One region of the Brevibacillus sp. HB1.4B genome, then DNA from elsewhere that is predicted to be linked to it. Evidence: riboswitches for the same ligand, from Rfam matches in the RefSeq annotation. Region 1 holds a riboswitch; each other region holds the start of a gene.

Region 1 (3,275 bases):
GTGCACGAGCGATACCCACCCGTTGCTTTTGTCCACCGGATAGCTGAGAAGGATAAGCGTTTGCTTTATCAGACAAGCCAACCAAGCCGAGAAGGTCTTCTACCTTGCGCTTAATGACATCTTTGGGGACGCGATTCATCCGCAAGATTTCCGCCACATTGTCAAAGACATTATAGGAAGAGAGCAGGTTGAAGTGTTGAAAAATAATCCCGATCTTTTTGCGAGCTTGCCGCAGCTCTTTTTCTTTGAGGGTCAGCATGTTGTGGCCATTGACGATCACAGAACCGCTGGTCGGCTTCTCCAACAGGTTGATGGTGCGGAGCAGGGTACTTTTTCCTGCTCCGCTAAAGCCGATAACCCCGTAGATTTGCCCTTTTTCCACCTGAAGGGATACGCCCTTCAATGCTTCTACCTGCTTGTTTCCTACTTGATACGACTTATGAATATCGGTTAGCTGTATCATAACGAGTTCTCCTTGTTGTTCTTGATGTTCCTGGCGTCGATCTTACCAGGACGGCAGTACAGCCCCTTCAAAACGTTCGTCGATGAATTTTTTCACTTCTTCCGAACGGTAAATGTCTACCAGCTTTTTGATAGCTGGGTTGTCTTTATTGGTTTCGTTGACTGCCAAGATGTTCACGTATGGAGAGTCAGCCGTCTCAGCGAAGATCGCATCTTTTTTCGGGGAGTAGCCAGCTTCCATTGCGAAGTTCGTATTAATCGAAGCTACCTCTACGTTGCTCAACGAGCGTGCCAGGAAAGCAGCCTCCAGCTCTTTGAATTGCAAATTTTTTGGATTTTCCACGATGTCCAGTGGCGTTGCATTGTCGCCCACGCCATCTTTGAGCTTAATCAAGCCAGCTGCCTGATAGAGCAAGAGGGCGCGTGCTCGGTTGGTTGGGTCGTTTTGAATGCCGACAACGCCGCCTGCCTGGATGTCCTCGACTTTTTTATGCTTGGTGGAGTACAGGCCCATCGGGTACGTGACGGTTTTTCCGACCTCGACAATTTTTGTTTTATGATCTTGATTGAACTTCGCCAAGAACGGGATGGTTTGGAAGCTGTTTACATCGAGATTTCCTTTATCGAGAGCTTGGTTCGGCTGTACGTAGTCGTTGAAAACGACGACTTCGACTTCAAGTCCTTTGCCTTTGGCGACTTCTTTCACTTTGTTGAGAATCTCTTCGTGCGGGCCGCCAGTGACGCCCACTTTGAGTGAGGTTTGTTCAGCAGCAGTGCCACCGTTAGCAGGAGCAGCTTCTTGTTTACCGCCGCAAGCCGTTACGAGCGATGCAGCGAGCAGTAGTGTAGTGAGCAGTAGACCAGTCTTTTTCATGAAAATACCCCTTTTCTCTGGATGTAAGATGGAAAAGAAAAAAGCCTCTTCCGACAGAAGAGGCGAAAACTGCGAGTATGTAACCACACTGCAACAATACCTCTCTTATCTGTCGGAATAAATTCCGCTGGATTTGGCACCGTATCGTTTGCGATAGGTTGCCGAGGTGTCATAGGGCCAGTCCCTCAACCTCTCTTCATAAGAGAATGTGCTATGAAATTATCATTCCAAACATTGTTGTTAATTCTTATTTGGATAGTTGGATTATAACGACTGAATTTTTAGGTGTCAACTGTTTTTGCAAACGAATGACTTGGTGGAAAAATGTGAAATTGATCAAAATACGAATATTATATTGAAGAATTAAAAAATCATATGTATAATGAGAGCGAATGAACCCGATACCAGCTATCGTAGGTGATGACATGACTCTAGTGGACTCCAATGAAACCAGAAAAAAGCTGTCTGCCATCTATAATGAGATAGCAAAAGAGTTGTTCGGATTTGGAACGACTTTGCTCCGAGTCACGATTGAAAACCAGATGATTACGTTCCAAGCCAAGCATCGCCGCTCTCCGCGCTCACAAGCGTTGGAAGGAGAAGCGCCGGCCCTCAAGCTCGAAGTCGATTTTCGCATGTCCCTTCTTTATAAGAAGAGACTGAGAGAGCGACTGGAGGAAGAGATGGGGTTGCCGTTGGAAGCCGTGCTACGGGACTATGATGCGCCTACGCAGTGGGCAATCACGAATGTTATTTTAGCTGAATCAGAACTGAATACCTGACGCAATCGTTCGGATTTTCTCTTTTGATCTATCTTAAGGGGAGACCGTAGACTTTGCGTAAAAACGGGTGTCACTTCTCTTTGTTTACGAAGAAAAGTGCTCTTGTTTAGAATGATACGTTCTAATCAAGGGTACTTTTCTTTTTATTGTACCACCATATTTTGTCATCAAATGAACCCAACTGGAGGAGAATTACGATGAAAAAATTACTTGCTGGAATCCTGTCTTTTTCTATGATGTCACTGGCTCTCGCTGGCTGTGGCAGCAACGATCAACCACAAGCGGGTGGGGCTGGCGGCGAAGCCAAGGGTGAGCCACAAAAGCTGGTCATCTCCACATGGGGCTTCTCTGAAGACTTTTTCCGCAAAGAAGTATATGAGCCGTTTGAAAAAGAACATAACGTGAAAATCGTACTGGAAATCGGGAACAATGCAGAGCGCCTGAACAAAATTCGCCAAGGAAGCTCCGATGTAGACTTGATCTACCTCTCTGACTACTATGCACAGCAAGGGATTGAGAGTGGCGCATTTGAAAAAATCGACCGCAGCCGCATCCCGAATCTGGATCAAATCTATGATATTGCCAAAGCACCACTGGGCGAGGAGTACGGTCCAGCTTACACGATTGGCCAATTCGGGATTGCCTACAATCCAAAGCTCGTGAAAACCGAGATCAAGGATTGGAAAGACTTGTGGAACCCAGAACTGGCAGGCAAGCTGACATTGCCAAGCATTACGTCCACAACTGGCCCAATGGTTCTCGACAGTGCTTCCCAGATAGCGGGCAGCAAGGAATTTAACGAGGATCAAGCCTTCGCGAAAATGAAAGAAGTTAACCAAGGTGTAGTGAAGTTCTACGACAAGACCTCCGAATACGTGAACATGTTTGGACAAGAAGAAATCGGCGTAGGACCGATCATGGAAATGTACTTCAAAGACATCAAAGCCGCTGTTCCGGAAGCTGTTTTCGTACAACCTGCAAGCGGCGGATATGCGGTCATGAATACGGTTAACATCGTAAAAGGCTCGAAAAACAAAGCACTCGCAGAAGACTTCATCAACTACCAGCTGAGCAAGGAAGTTCAGGAAAAAACAGCAAAAGCAAAAATCGATTCCCCTGTAAACAAAACGGTTCAACTGACAGAAGAAGAAGCAAAA
Region 2 (3,275 bases), on a different contig from region 1:
CAATCCACATTTTCGAATGTCCAGTCCATTTATATCACCTCTACTTCCAAGCCACGTTGGCGCAGCGTCTCAATGGTCTTTTGATTCTGTGCGACATCGCCTTCCAGCTCGATCACCAACTGACCATACGGTGTATCCTTCATGCGGGAGATTGTTCCCTGCAAAATGCTGAATACCGTACCGGTCTCTTGCATCGTTTGGAACAGGATCGGCTGGTACGTTTTTTCTCCGAGGAAGGTGACACGAGCAATCGTGCGGTTCCCCGAGGCCTTTTCGTGCGCGACTGCTTCACGCAGCTCTGTAGAATCCGCTACTTGTTCCACGAATTCTTGTGTCGTTAGATGCTGCGGACGAAGGAATACATCCAGTACGTTACCCGACTCGACGATCTTTCCTCCATCAATGACGCCAACACGATCACAAATGGAGCGAATGACGTGCATCTCGTGGGTAATCAACACAATGGTCAAGCCCAGCTTACGGTTGATGTCCAAGAGGAGTGCCAGAATGGAGTTCGTCGTCTGCGGATCGAGAGCCGATGTAGCTTCGTCACAGAGCAGCACTTTTGGATCATTCGCGAGCGCCCGAGCAATCCCTACACGCTGCTTCTGTCCGCCAGACAGTTGGGACGGATATTTGTCCTTATGTGCCTCCAAGCCAACCAGCTTTAGCAGCTCGTTCACTTTCTTATCAATCTCTGCCTTCGGACGCTTTGCCAGCTTGAGCGGAAAAGCAACATTTTCGCCGACTGTTGAAGAAGACAGCAAGTTGAAGTGCTGAAAAATCATGCCGATTGCGCGGCGCTTTGCTTGCAGCTTCCCTTCATCCAGCTTTGTCAAATCGACGCCGTCCACAATAACTTCCCCTGAAGTTGGACGCTCCAGCAAATTGATGCATCGGATCAACGTACTCTTCCCTGCACCAGAGTGTCCGATAATCCCGTATATTTCTCCTTGCTCTATGGAAAGGTCGATCCCCGTTAACGCTGGGATGGTTTTCCCTTGTACTTGATAGCTTTTATGCAAATGACGCAGTTGGATCAACGCATCCACCTCCCGACCACAATCTAAATAAAATCAGAAAACCCCTTTTTTCATAAACGAAAAAGGGGCTGCAACGCAATGTTATACGTTCGCATCCACCCTTCTCATCTATACAAGATCCAAACGATCTTGTAGGAATTGGCACCGCGACGTTCATCCGAAAATGAACCGGCTGCCGGGCTTCATAGGGCCTGTCCCTCCGCCTCTCTTGATAAGAAAGATATCTACGTATATTATGTTCGTCTTTTCTATTTCATGATGATACAAAACGGATTATATCCTTTTCGGAAATATCACGTCAATAGTAATAGAAGGAAAAGTTTTTTAATCCATGACGCCGTTGCGGATGATTTTTGACTTTACGTGGAAGCGAAACGTTGCATCCTGAAACATCTTTCGCCATTCAGCCTGCGTCATGTTGGCCATTCCTCTTTTCTCTGAACGATAGATCGAGCCGAAGCCAATTGGGTCAACATCGAGGCTCTTCAGTTTGCTTATGAGTTTATGCAATTCTTTTTCAAGCTCTTTCTCCAGTGCATGTTCCATGATTTTCAGCAACTTGGCATTTTCTAGCTTTAGCGGGATGGTTAACTCCAAAATTCGGGCATGCAACTTGACATGAATATCGAAGATTGGTGGGGATATTTGGCTTAATTTGATTTTCGCATGGCTGGAAATTGTATCGAAAACGAGCTGCACCTGGTCTTTTTTGCTGTTGTGGTTTTTGGGTGACTCCCCAAAAATAGCAGTAGGAACAGAAGTATCATAGCTGCCGATGCGGAACTTTCCGTGGATAAGTTTGAGTAGAAAGGCTTCCTTGGGTGTAACCCATGACACATAACGATCACCTTTGAATAAGGCGATGCCTTTGATTTTCAGTTCATCTCCCTTTCTTTCTATGTACGGCATGACCGGGTCGATCCCTTTTTCATAGTAAGCCCGGAAAAACTCATGCATGGTTGAAGAAGGAATTTTTTCCCCACGGATATTTTGCTCAATCAAACGATACAGGTAGATTCCAATATTCCCTTGTTCTGAATAAGGATACGTCAGCATATCATATGTTTCGCCTGCAAACACACAAAGATAAATCCTGCTAGAAAGGGACGAGTCCCGATACAACGTGTCAATGATGCTGCCAAGTCCCTGCTTTGAAAAGTTTTCACTGTAGAGGGCAACACGAATTTGCCCACCCAATACTCTTTTGTCTGATTGCAAATTCATCTTATCCCGGATTCCTTTGCTGGTTTCCCCTGTGGCTGATAAGATCTGTATCTTATGCCTTGCCTCTGGATTAATGGAAGGCATGACAGACGTCCCGCGAATTTTGCCATCTTTTAACAGATCATAGCCGACAGCCGTTGCAAGTCCTGTTTCATCGAAAATTTGCCGATCCGAGCAGCCTGTTACAATCAAGATGCCCGAACACCACAGCGCCAAAAACCGCTTCAACAAGGGCATCGCGTATTTTCGATCATGTCGCATCAGGCACTTTCCCCTTTGCTCGTCGATTTCGCCGGTTGCGTTCGCTGCTTTAGCAGAACCATGATGTACAAAAAATAGGGGTACAGGAATGCAACATACATACTCGTTTTCCCATACCAATCATTGATCATATTCATCTCCAACCTTGTAAACACCGTCAATGAAGTAATATAGATCAGGGGCATAATCCAATTCAACGATGTTCGCAAGTTGAATCCGAAGAGGCGTTTGAGTCCACGTGCAGAGCACCACAAATACAACATAATATTGGGCAAGATGACGATGAGCCACAAAGAAATGACAACCAGCTCGAACCTTTCCAGAACGGGGAGGTACACCATCTTGTGCAGATTGAGTGTCGCCCAGATCGTCCGCATAAGCTGACCCTGACTAAAGAAGACCAGGGACACGAGCATGATAAGCAAATACGCCAGATACGTCACCAGCACCGCCCACTGGGTACTTTTGTTGACCCTATCTTTATTTTCTACAAAGGGGTAAACCACGTAGATCACCTCAAAGCCAACACTGGTCAAAGACATGGCCAGCATTCCTTTGAAAAGGTTCTCCAAACTGCTGTCCATAATCGGAAACAAATACTCCCAATGCGCGTATTGCAAAGGAAAATATAGATCGCATAAGAGCCATATCGTTACCATAATCGAAAAAAATGTATAACCGGCTATAACTCTAATTCCTCCTACAATGGTGTAATACACGAGAAAAAGGATAATTCCAGACAAAATC
Region 3 (3,275 bases), on a different contig from region 1:
CTACAGCCTGAGCGTCACCGCGCAGGAACTTCCAGCCACTCTGATCTGCCTTGAACTTGGCTGCGTACTCCTGCAAGACTTCTGGCGTATCGTTATCAGGGTCAAAGGAAATGGAGATAAACTCAACTTTGTCTCCAAACAGTCCCTTTTCCTTCAACTGATCTTGCAGCTTGGCCATGTTGTACGTGGTAGCCGGACAAATATCCGGACATTTGGTAAACATAAACTCAACCAGTCGTACCTTACCAGCACTTTCATTAAAGGTATAGGTTGTTCCGTTACTGTTGTCTAAGGTGAAGTCCGCGATGGGCTTCAATACTTCGATCTTCTCTTGTGTCATGTACTTATAACCAAATACTCCGACGATAGCCAAAAGGATAATACCAGCTAACACAGGAAACCAATGTTTTTTTATCCCAGATTCCTGCTGCAATTGTGTTCCTTCACTCACGGGTTGCTTCCTCCCTGCTTGTCCCATGCGTGATGCCTCCTGATTACACGCGGGAGGCATTCACACTGTTTCTATCACTTCTTACTGTTCTACTTCACCTGGCCATGCGAGCATGCCGCCAACCATATTCGCCACGTCATATCCTTGTTCACTCAAATACGCTGTAGCATTATGGCTTCTGGCACCACTACGGCAAACCATCACAATCGGAATGTTCTTATCCAGCTCATCGATACGATGTGGCAAAAAGCCGAGTGGGATCAGCTTCGCCTCTTTAATGTGACCTGCATTCCACTCATCAACTTCACGTACATCAATGATTTGCAGCTCCTCTTTGGCTTCCAGCTTTTCCAACAGCTCTTGTGGTGTCATTTCCTTTACTCCATGGCTCATCGCTATTTATCCTCCTATATGTACGATCAGATCAGTTGTAACCACCTCCATGATATCACACGCTTTTTTACTTTTCTAACGCTAAGAGCACTTGGCTTTACCCTGCATCTATGCTCCCTATTTTCTACCATTATCTCCTATTTCGCTGTGGCAGTAGCCACACGGGATGTGAACAGCTTGAGGCAAAAGCGTTACAAATTAATGGCATGAGTGAAACACCTTTCATCCATATATACACAAAAACCTCCCTGATAACTACAAATTCCACATTGACAGCAAGGTTTTATTTTCATACAATTACGACAACAACTTTTCTCATCAAGAGCGGTGGAGGGACAGGCCCTACGAAGCCCGGCAACCAGCAGACTAGCTGCATGGTGCCAATTCCTGCAGAATCCAGTGATTCTGAGAGATGAACACAAGCCCGTGCATGATCGGAGCCTTCTTCTTCTCAGGAGAATGCTCCGTTTTTTTATTAGTCGATTTCATAGTAGAAGGAGAGATGAACATGTCCGATCAACAACAATGGAAGCCAGAAACGCTTGCGGTACACGGTGGGCAAGAGGTTGACCCTGTAACAGGCTCACGTGCTGTTCCGATCTATCAGACGACCTCCTACGTTTTCCGCGATACGGAGCATGCAGCCAATCTGTTTGGCTTAAAAGAGTTTGGGAACATCTATACACGCATCATGAATCCGACCCAGGATGTGTTTGAGAAGCGTGTTGCCCTGCTCGAAGGTGGTGTTGGTGCATTAGCGACCGCATCCGGGCAAGCTGCCATTACATTCGCCATCTTAAATATTGCGCATGCAGGAGACGAGATCGTCGCTTCCAGCAGTCTCTATGGCGGTACCTACAACCTGTTCGCCCACACGCTTCCCCGCCTCGGTATCAACGTTCATTTTGCTGATCAATCCAATCCGGAAAATTTCCGTGCTTATATCAATGAAAAGACAAAAGCCGTGTTTTGCGAGACGATCGGCAATCCACGCATTGATGTCGCTGATATTGAGGCGATCGCCCATATTGCCCACGAAAATGGCGTACCTTTGATCGTGGACAACACCTTCGCGACTCCGATTTTGTGCCGTCCTTTTGAGCACGGGGCCGATATTGTCGTGCACTCCACCACCAAATTCATCGGCGGCCACGGAACAGCAATTGGCGGTATTATCGTAGACTCTGGAAAATTTGACTGGAACAACGGAAAATTCCCAGGTCTGACTACACCAGACCCAAGCTACCATGGCGTTGTCTATACAGAGGCAGTCGGTCCGCTCGCCTATATTATCAAGGCGCGCGTCCAGCTCCAGCGCGATATTGGTGCTGCCGTCGCCCCGATCAATTCCTTCTTGTTCCTGCAAGGATTAGAAACACTGCATCTGCGCATCGAACGGCATAGCCAGAACGCCTTGGCAGTAGCCCAATTCCTCGCCAATCACTCTGCCGTAGAGTGGGTGAGTTATCCAGGACTCGAGTCAGACTCCCAGCGTGAGTTGGCACAAAAATATTTGCCAAAAGGTGCTGGCGCGATCCTGACCTTTGGAATTCGCGGTGGCGTTGAGGCAGGAAAAACGTTGATCGAGTCCGTGAAGCTGTTCTCCCATCTCGCAAATGTCGGGGATTCCAAATCACTCATCATTCATCCAGCTAGCACAACACATCAGCAAATGACAGAAGAAGAGCAGGCAGCAGCCGGAGTGACCCCCGGACTTATTCGCCTCTCCGTCGGTACAGAATCGATCGACGATATCATTTCTGATCTGGAGCAGGCATTGCAGCGTGCGTTGCAATTATCCACGGTAGGTTAACCGTACCTTCAAAAGAAAGAAGAATCATGATCTCTCTGGATAGAGATTTATGATTCTTCTTTTTTATTTTTTTATTCACGTTCGAAAAATATTGAATTTTACATTCGTTATTTATAAAATACATAATGATGTACAAATTTTGGAAGGATGAATAGACGTGAAAGTTTTGAACATCGGAAGTGAACGGACAACGTATCGCGTGGAGATCTCGTATTCTCCTTTATTCGAAGCTGCCTTGGGAATCGCTGCTGCTACCTACGATCAATTGCATCACACGATGGAACACCCCCCTGCCTACTGGCGTCAACTGTTGGACGAGCTATCGCCTTCTGTACGGCAAGAGGTCGACTATGCGAAGGAGCACAACACGTGGAAGACGCTTTTGCAACTGCTCGATCTTTGCCCTTTCGCTGATCTGGATTCATTTCTCTCGTATGTCAGAGAGCTCTCAACAGAACAGCTCCGATACGAGGCCCTCCCTTATCTAGGTGAGAATATGCAAGAAGCACGTTGGAAGGCTGCACAAGGAAGCAAAGAGGATTGCGCCGCTTTACAGGAAGCGTGCCGCGCGCACCTCTTTTTTGAATCGTATATCGGACATATTACTTCCGTTGATGC

What was found. Region 1 has a riboswitch for S-adenosylmethionine ahead of HP398_RS19460 (MetQ/NlpA family ABC transporter substrate-binding protein). Riboswitches for the same ligand answer to the same signal wherever they lie in the genome.
Region 2: another riboswitch for S-adenosylmethionine. It lies ahead of HP398_RS26220 (methionine ABC transporter ATP-binding protein); the one in region 1 lies ahead of HP398_RS19460 (MetQ/NlpA family ABC transporter substrate-binding protein).
Region 3: another riboswitch for S-adenosylmethionine. It lies ahead of HP398_RS26295 (homocysteine synthase); the one in region 1 lies ahead of HP398_RS19460 (MetQ/NlpA family ABC transporter substrate-binding protein).

What each region holds. Positions count from the first base shown of each region.
Region 1 covers NZ_JABSUT010000008.1:64,314-67,588, reverse strand. Annotated here, with positions in the region: gene HP398_RS19465 (methionine ABC transporter ATP-binding protein) at 1-463, opposite strand, end outside; gene HP398_RS19460 (MetQ/NlpA family ABC transporter substrate-binding protein) at 506-1,336, opposite strand; SAM riboswitch class I at 1,439-1,541, opposite strand; gene HP398_RS19455 (hypothetical protein) at 1,762-2,118, shown strand; gene HP398_RS19450 (ABC transporter substrate-binding protein) at 2,316-3,275, shown strand, end outside.
Region 2 covers NZ_JABSUT010000013.1:64,448-67,722, forward strand. Annotated here, with positions in the region: gene HP398_RS26215 (methionine ABC transporter permease) at 1-29, opposite strand, end outside; gene HP398_RS26220 (methionine ABC transporter ATP-binding protein) at 30-1,043, opposite strand; SAM riboswitch class I at 1,145-1,261, opposite strand; gene HP398_RS26225 (Ger(x)C family spore germination protein) at 1,368-2,528, opposite strand; gene HP398_RS26230 (GerAB/ArcD/ProY family transporter) at 2,528-3,275, opposite strand, start outside.
Region 3 covers NZ_JABSUT010000013.1:78,774-82,048, forward strand. Annotated here, with positions in the region: gene HP398_RS26285 (SCO family protein) at 1-451, opposite strand, end outside; gene HP398_RS26290 (rhodanese-like domain-containing protein) at 533-844, opposite strand; SAM riboswitch class I at 1,157-1,263, shown strand; gene HP398_RS26295 (homocysteine synthase) at 1,353-2,657, shown strand; gene HP398_RS26300 (ArsR/SmtB family transcription factor) at 2,815-3,275, shown strand, end outside.